Regions from separate parts of the Desulfocurvibacter africanus subsp. africanus DSM 2603 genome, predicted to be linked through region 2. Evidence: predicted binding sites of a transcription regulator. Region 2 holds the regulator's gene; each other region holds the start of a gene.
What was found. Region 2 encodes sigma-54, which starts transcription at its own class of promoters, with help from an activator protein. Its sites were predicted from a motif close to CTGGCACGGNNNNTGCTT; they were not measured.
Positions count from the first base shown of each region.

Region 1: H585_RS0103395 (DUF8043 domain-containing protein) is a predicted target of sigma-54. The motif match lies at 1,383-1,400, and genes of this name have one in related genera.
Region 3: H585_RS0119085 (TadE/TadG family type IV pilus assembly protein) is a predicted target of sigma-54. The motif match lies at 1,313-1,330, and genes of this name have one in related genera.

Region 1 covers NZ_AULZ01000002.1:251,949-254,214, forward strand. The annotation lists gene H585_RS0103390 (glycosyltransferase family 9 protein) at 1-1,255, shown strand, start outside; gene H585_RS0103395 (DUF8043 domain-containing protein) at 1,450-2,055, shown strand; gene H585_RS0103400 (hypothetical protein) at 2,058-2,266, shown strand, end outside.
Region 2 covers NZ_AULZ01000014.1:100,367-102,632, reverse strand. The annotation lists gene lptB (LPS export ABC transporter ATP-binding protein) at 1-180, shown strand, start outside; gene rpoN (RNA polymerase factor sigma-54) at 385-1,827, shown strand; gene hpf (ribosome hibernation-promoting factor, HPF/YfiA family) at 1,859-2,266, shown strand, end outside.
Region 3 covers NZ_KE383873.1:303,011-305,276, reverse strand. The annotation lists gene H585_RS0119090 (sigma-54-dependent transcriptional regulator) at 1-595, shown strand, start outside; gene H585_RS0119085 (TadE/TadG family type IV pilus assembly protein) at 726-1,286, opposite strand; gene H585_RS0119080 (CHASE4 domain-containing protein) at 1,709-2,266, shown strand, end outside.

The DNA.
Region 1 (2,266 bases), on a different contig from region 2:
CATCACGGCTAGATTGCTGGCCTCGTGCCTGGGGCAGCATCGCGTGGGATTCGGTCTGGATGGCCATGGCTTCACCACGCACTCCAACCCCTGGGCCATGTTTCTGCAGACTGCTTCCTCCAGCCGTGGGTGCAGTCCCTTCAATGTGGTGGATGTCTTTCGTCGGGTTGCTGAGCTGCCTCCGGCCAACGGCTGCTTTAGTCTTACGCGGCCTAGCGAGGAGGAGGTTTCAGCGACACGGACGGCCTTGGCTGGCGACGCGCCGCACGGGAGCAACGGCTTCGTGGCCTTGCAACTCGGTGCCAGCGAGGAACGCAGACGCTGGCCCCTGGAACATTTTGCCCGCTTGGGGCGCTTGCTGTGGGAAAAACTGTCCCTGACGCCCGTGCTCCTGGGCAGCCCTGGCGAGCGGCCGCTGGCCGAGCGGTTTTCCGCACTGGCCGACTACCCTCATGTGGACCGCATCGGTCGTACGAACCTGTCGAGCCTGGCCGCGACATTGACCTGTTGCAGGCTGCTGGTCACCAACGACACAGGGACCATGCACCTGGCCGCGGGACTGGACATGCCGGTGGCCGCCATCTTCCTGGCCACGGCACAGCCATGGGACACGGGACCTTACCGTCAGGGCAGTCTGAGTCTTGAGCCGGCGCTTGCCTGCCATCCTTGCGGATTCGGCATCACCTGCGAACATGGCCTGGCCTGCCGTCAGGCCATCAAGCCGGATGTAGTATTCGGGCTGGTGCGTTCCCGGCTGGAACAGGGTGCGTGGAGCCGGGCGCAAACGCCTGGGACGCGGGCCTGGTTGGCCGAGGTTGAGCCGTCCGGCTTCATGGGCCTGCGCTCGCTCACCGATGCTCCGGACGATGCGCGAACAGCCTGGGTCAGGTTGCAGCGCCGCTTCCTGAGCCGCTTCCTGGATGGTCAGGAGGTGGATCCTTCGACCGTTGGGTCTGAAGCGGTTATGGAGGATTCGATTTTGACCGGGGAGCTGAGGGCCGCGTGCGATCTCCTGACTCTGCTGGCCAGCCAGGGCGCGTTGTTGGCCAGGGAGCCCAGGCCTGCCCTTAAGGCAAAATTTCTCGGATACTGGCAACGTTTGCAGGCTTTGCTGGCCCAAAGCGGACGGCTCAAGGTGCTGGGAAGCATGCTTCTGTTCGAAATGGAAGCGCGTTCGTCCGATATGCAAGGCCTGTTGACCTGCCTGCGGAGGTATCTTGAATTGCTCCAGGGGCTGCGCTCCCTGGTCAGATAGAGCATTTTGCTTTTGAAAATGCTTTGCAAGCCATGCGTCGGCATGGCTTGCCGCCGTGTAGGCGTAGGCGCAATTCACTTGCGCCGTCAACGCCGGAGCGGGCGTCATAAAAGCAATCTGCTCTAGACTGGCATGAAAGTTGATATGTCACTTGCAAAGGCATTTGTGCAGAAAAAAATGCAGGAGGGACTCTGATGATAGTCATTGACGGCCAGCAGTCCGGTCATAGCATCGGCAACTTCGCCAACCTCGAGCAGCTGCTCGTCAAGGTGATGGATGATGAAACCCTGGGCAACAGGATCGTCACGGACGTCCTGGTGAACGAAGAAGCCTTCTCCGAGATATATCCGCATCAGGCTGAGGATATCGGCGTCCGTGACATCAAGAGCGTCGAGATCCGCACTGTCGGCGTGACCGAGATGGCCGCCAATATTGTGGAAGAGCTGTTCAAGGTCCAGAAGGTCATGTACGCGGGCTCTCGCCAGATTGCGGAGCTGTTCCGCCAAGCTGACGATGCCGAAGCCCTGGAACTGTATCAGGATCTCATCGACGTGACCCGCGACTTCATGGCCATGGTCGGCGTGCTGCGCGACGAGTTCAGCATGACGGACAGCGAGTACCTGAGCCAGCGCATGGAAGAACTGTCGGAGCTGTTCTCCGAGATCATGGAAGTCGTCGAAAATCAGGACTGGATCCTGCTCTCCGACTTGCTTGAATACGAGTTCGTGCCGGCGCTGGAGAAGTGGCAGGCCGTGTTGACCGGCATCCGTAGCGATATCGCCGCGCGGGTCAAGGGTTAGCCATGTATGAGTCCCTGCGGATGCTTGATCAGGCCTTGGATGTGGGCCGCAGGGAACTTGAGTTCCTTTTGGCGGGCGAGATCGAGCAGGCCGAGGCGCTGGCGCACGAGCGGGGCGATCTGATTAATAACGCCTTGGCCCAGGAAACGACTGGCCGTGATCCGCTAGTTCTACGGGACAGGATTGGCGAACTCCAGGAGCTTCATAACCG
Region 2 (2,266 bases):
ATCGGCGTGCTCATTTCCGATCACAACGTACGTGAAACCCTGTCTATTTGCGATCGAGCCTACCTGGCCTACCAAGGCAGCATAATCCTGGAGGGCTCCCCAGAGCAGATAGTCTCCGATCCGAAGGCACAGCAGGTCTACCTGGGCCAAGGCTTTCGTCTGCAGGGAAGAGATATCTAAGAATCCTTGTCCCACAATGCTTCTCGCGTTCTGGCGCAATGGTTGCATACACACATCAAGTATGGCATGAATACACCCACGGCTGCCTGATGAAACTGTGGATACGCTTTCCCCGAAGCCCTTCAGGCCGCTTTATTTATACGGGAAGGCGTCACTGCACTGCCGTCGCGGCAACGAATCCTTCGTGAACGCCATTGGGAGATTATGGGCTTAGAACTACGACAACAACTCAAACTTTCGCAGCAGTTGGTCATGACTCCCCAACTGCAGCAGGCGATCAAGCTGCTTCAGCTTTCCCGGCTCGAGCTGCTCGATACCGTGCAGCAGGAACTCATGGAGAACCCGCTGCTCGAAGAGGGACAGGCCAGTGATCTTGGTAATGAGATCCAGGCCCTTGAGGTCCATGAGCCTGTTCAGGAAATTTCCAAGGATCGCGATGAGATTCTGACGCGTGAACTGACCCGCAATGCGGACTGGGAAGATTACCTCGGTGAGTTTTCCAGCTCGGGCAAGCAGATGCAGATGCGCGAGTCCGAAGTTCCCGAGGATGGCGTCAGTTTCGAGGCTCGCCTTTCCTCAAAGCCGTCCTTGGAAGGGCACCTGTTCTGGCAGGTGCGGCTTTCCGATTTCAGCGAAAAGCAGAAGCAAGTCAGCGAGATCATTATCGGTTGCCTGAGCCCGGCGGGTTACTTGCAGTCCACGGCCGAGGAAATCGCGGCCATGGCGCACACCACGCCGGAAGAGGTCGAGGTGATCCTGCGGCGCATCCAGCGTTTCGATCCCGTGGGCGTCGCAGCCAGGACCCCTCAGGAGTGCCTGCTGGTGCAACTCGATGTCTATGAACACAATGACCCCATACTGCGGGCATTGGTTTCCGAGCATCTGGAAGACCTGGAAAAACGGCGCTACAAACCTCTGGCTCGCAAATTCAAGATCACTCTCGATCAGCTCAAGGAGTACCTTGAGGTTCTGCAGACCCTGGAGCCCTTGCCGGGAGCCAGCTACTCCTCCACCGAGCCGTACTATGTCAGCCCGGACGCCTACGTATACAAATTCAACGATGAATTCGTAATCATGCTCAATGAGGAGGGCATGCCCAAGCTGCAGCTCAACTCCATGTATATGGACAGCCTGCAGGGTTGCAATTCCTCGGATAAGGAATACATGCAAGAGAAGATGCGCTCGGCAGTCTGGCTCATGAAGAGCCTTTACCAACGCCAGCGTACGCTCTACAAGGTCCTCGACAGCATTCTGCGCTTTCAGCGCGACTTCTTCGAGGAGGGGGTCACCCATCTGAAGCCCCTTATCCTCAAGGATGTAGCCGACGATATCAGCATGCACGAGTCCACGGTCAGCCGCATTACGACCAACAAGTATGTCGCCACGCCTCATGGCGTTTTCGAGCTGAAATTTTTCTTCAATAGCGCCCTGGACCTTGATGACGGCAGCCAAGTAGGCTCGGAGAGCGTCAAGGCGCTCATCAAGCAGCTCATATCCGACGAAAGCTCCAAGAGGCCTCTCAGCGACGAGCGCATAGCCGAGATTCTCAAGGAAAAACTCCAGGTGAATATTGCCCGCAGGACCGTGGCCAAGTACCGCTCGGCCTTGGGCATCGAATCCTCTTCCAAGCGCAAGCAAATCTTCTGATTTCTGCCAACCCCGCGCAAAAGGAGCAGGTATGAACATCCATTTCACGTTCAAGAACTTCGAGCCTTCCGAGCACCTCAAGAACTACGCGCGAACCCGGTTTGGCAAGCTCTCCAAGCATGGGATCAACAGTGCCGAGCTGCAGGTCAATATGAGTGTCGAGAAGCATCGGCACATGGCCGAAGTGGTTCTTTCCGGCGATAGTCTGCATCTGTCCGCCAATGAGGAATCACAGGACATGTACGCCACCATCGACATGGTCTTGGATAAGCTCGTGGCGCAAGTCAAAAAGAGCGGCGACAAGAAATCCCTGCGCAAAAAGCCCGGACAGACTTCGGTTCGCCTGGACGTGTTCAGTTATGCGCAGGCCGGTGACCGCAAGGAGCGCACCATCATCCAGACAGACAGCTATATCCCCAAGCCCATGGATGTGGACGAG
Region 3 (2,266 bases), on a different contig from region 2:
CCTGGGCGGGGTCAAGCCCGTGGCCTATGACGTGCGCATCATAGCCGCCACCAACCAGGACCTGCCCGCTCTCATACAGGAAAGGAAGTTCCGCGAGGACCTTTACTACCGTCTGAACATCGCCACGATTCATCTGCCTGCCTTGCGCGAGCGCAAGGAGGACATCCCCCTGCTCATCAACCACATCCTCAAGGAAGTGAACCTGAAGATAGGAACGGACATCTCCTCCGTATCCTCCGAGGCCATGGACATACTCTTCCGTTACGACTGGCCCGGCAACGTGCGCCAACTCGCCAACGCCATGGAACGGGCGGCCATCTTCTGCCAAGGCTCGATCATCACGGCTCAAGACGTCAATATAGCTTTGCAGAAAAGGCCTCAGGCAGAGCCGGATGTCCTGACCATCACTCCCGGCGAGGCCATGTCCCTGCGCGATACCTTGCAGCAGATGGAGAAGAATCTCATCCTCGGCGCGCTAAAGAGATCCAGTGGCGTGCAGACCAAGGCCGCACAGCTTCTGGGCATCAGCCCCAAGAATCTGTGGAACAAGCTCCAGAAGCATTCCATAGGATCCGACGAATACGAAGCGCAGTAGCCTGAGGTTTCCAACCCGTCTCACGCCTGAGCCTCCGTTCCCATAAAGCCGTCTCGTTTCACGCCCGGACGACGGAACCATAGGCCGGCTCAGGATCGAAAGTTGCTGCCGGCCGTTTTCCCTGCCTGATTCAATACAAATGAATAGCGGACCAGGGATTCTCCTGGCGAGCCTCGCCGCCTGGATCACTCGTGAACGGAGCGGATTGCCCTTGCCCCTTGAGCAGCGCGGCAGCCTTGCCGCTCAAGGCTATCCCGGACCACATGCTTGCGAGCAGCGGAGTCAGCGGCTTGTAGGCCATCTCTATATGCACCAGGATTTTTTCCCCCGCGCGGTCGGGATCGCACTCCTGAAGCGACCCTTCCGCCGCAGCCCCAGGCTCGTGGCTTACCCGCACGACGGACGTTCCGGCCTTTAACCAGGAAGCTTTATTGCTGACCACGTCCATGATGCGCGCCACGCGCTCGGAATCCGTCCCGTCGGCGTGCTGTAAGGCGGTCATTGCCCCTTCGCGGGCAGCAGTCTGCAAGGTCATCCAGGTCAACATCATGTTTCCCCCTTCCAAGGCTCCCCAATAGACCACCAAGAAGAGGGGAAGGATAAACGTCATCTCTCTCAGCAAAACAAGGCTGCGAGGAATTACTTTATGTCCTTTTCTCTTATCTTCGCTGATACGCATTTGATTATGCATCTTCAAAGCGCTCCTTGAATGCCACACAGCAACGTGCATGCCAAAGCATTTTCAATGCATGCATAGAGACGCTGATTGCTCCACTGCACTACTTTCCGATTTTCCGAGTGGCGAGGCACCACGATTTATCCTTTATGCATTCGCACTATTCAACTCGCCCTTTTTCATCTCCACTGCCCATGGATACAGCAAAAATTATTCAACCGGCTATCCGCGCCAACCCGCTTCCCATTCCGCCGAAACAGACAAGAACCCATGCGGTCCAGACCATCCAGGATGGATTGCCGCTGCCGAGAGCGGCTTACTTCCCATGCACCCTAGCGGCCTTCAGCCTACCCTCCTCCACGAAGCATGTATTATCCGCCAGGCAGCCCGATGGCACACGCCTTTACTTTCACTGGCTTTTCTGCTCAAGCAAAGCCATGTCCCTTCGCATCAAGGCGGTCCTGATACTGATACTGCTCACGGCCGCCTACGCCGTGATCACTCTCAGCGTACAGCGTTTGTGTGTTTCCCCGGAGTTTGAAAAACTCGAACAGGAACACGCCAGGAAAGACCTGTTGCGTTGCGTCTATGCCCTGGAGGACGAACTCGCCCATCTGGCGTCCGCCGCGGCGGACTGGGGTATCTGGGACGATACCTATGCCTTCGTATCCGCACCTGACGCCCGCTTTATCGAGTCCAATCTGACGCAGACGGCCTTCGCCGAATTGCGCGTGCACATGATCCATATCTATGATGCCAAGGCCGAATTCGTGACCGGCGGAGCCTGGGACTGGCGCAGCGGCCAGGCCATGGATCCGGGCGACGCCTTCCACCTCCAAATGAAAAAAATGCTGGCCGCCCGCAAAGGGGAGCAGCCCCTGACGGGCATCTGCTCGACGGATCAAGCGCCTCTGCTCCTGGCCGTATCGCCCATCCTGAACAGCCATAAGCAAGGCCCCAGCCGAGGCTGGCTGGCCATGGGCCTGTACCTGGAT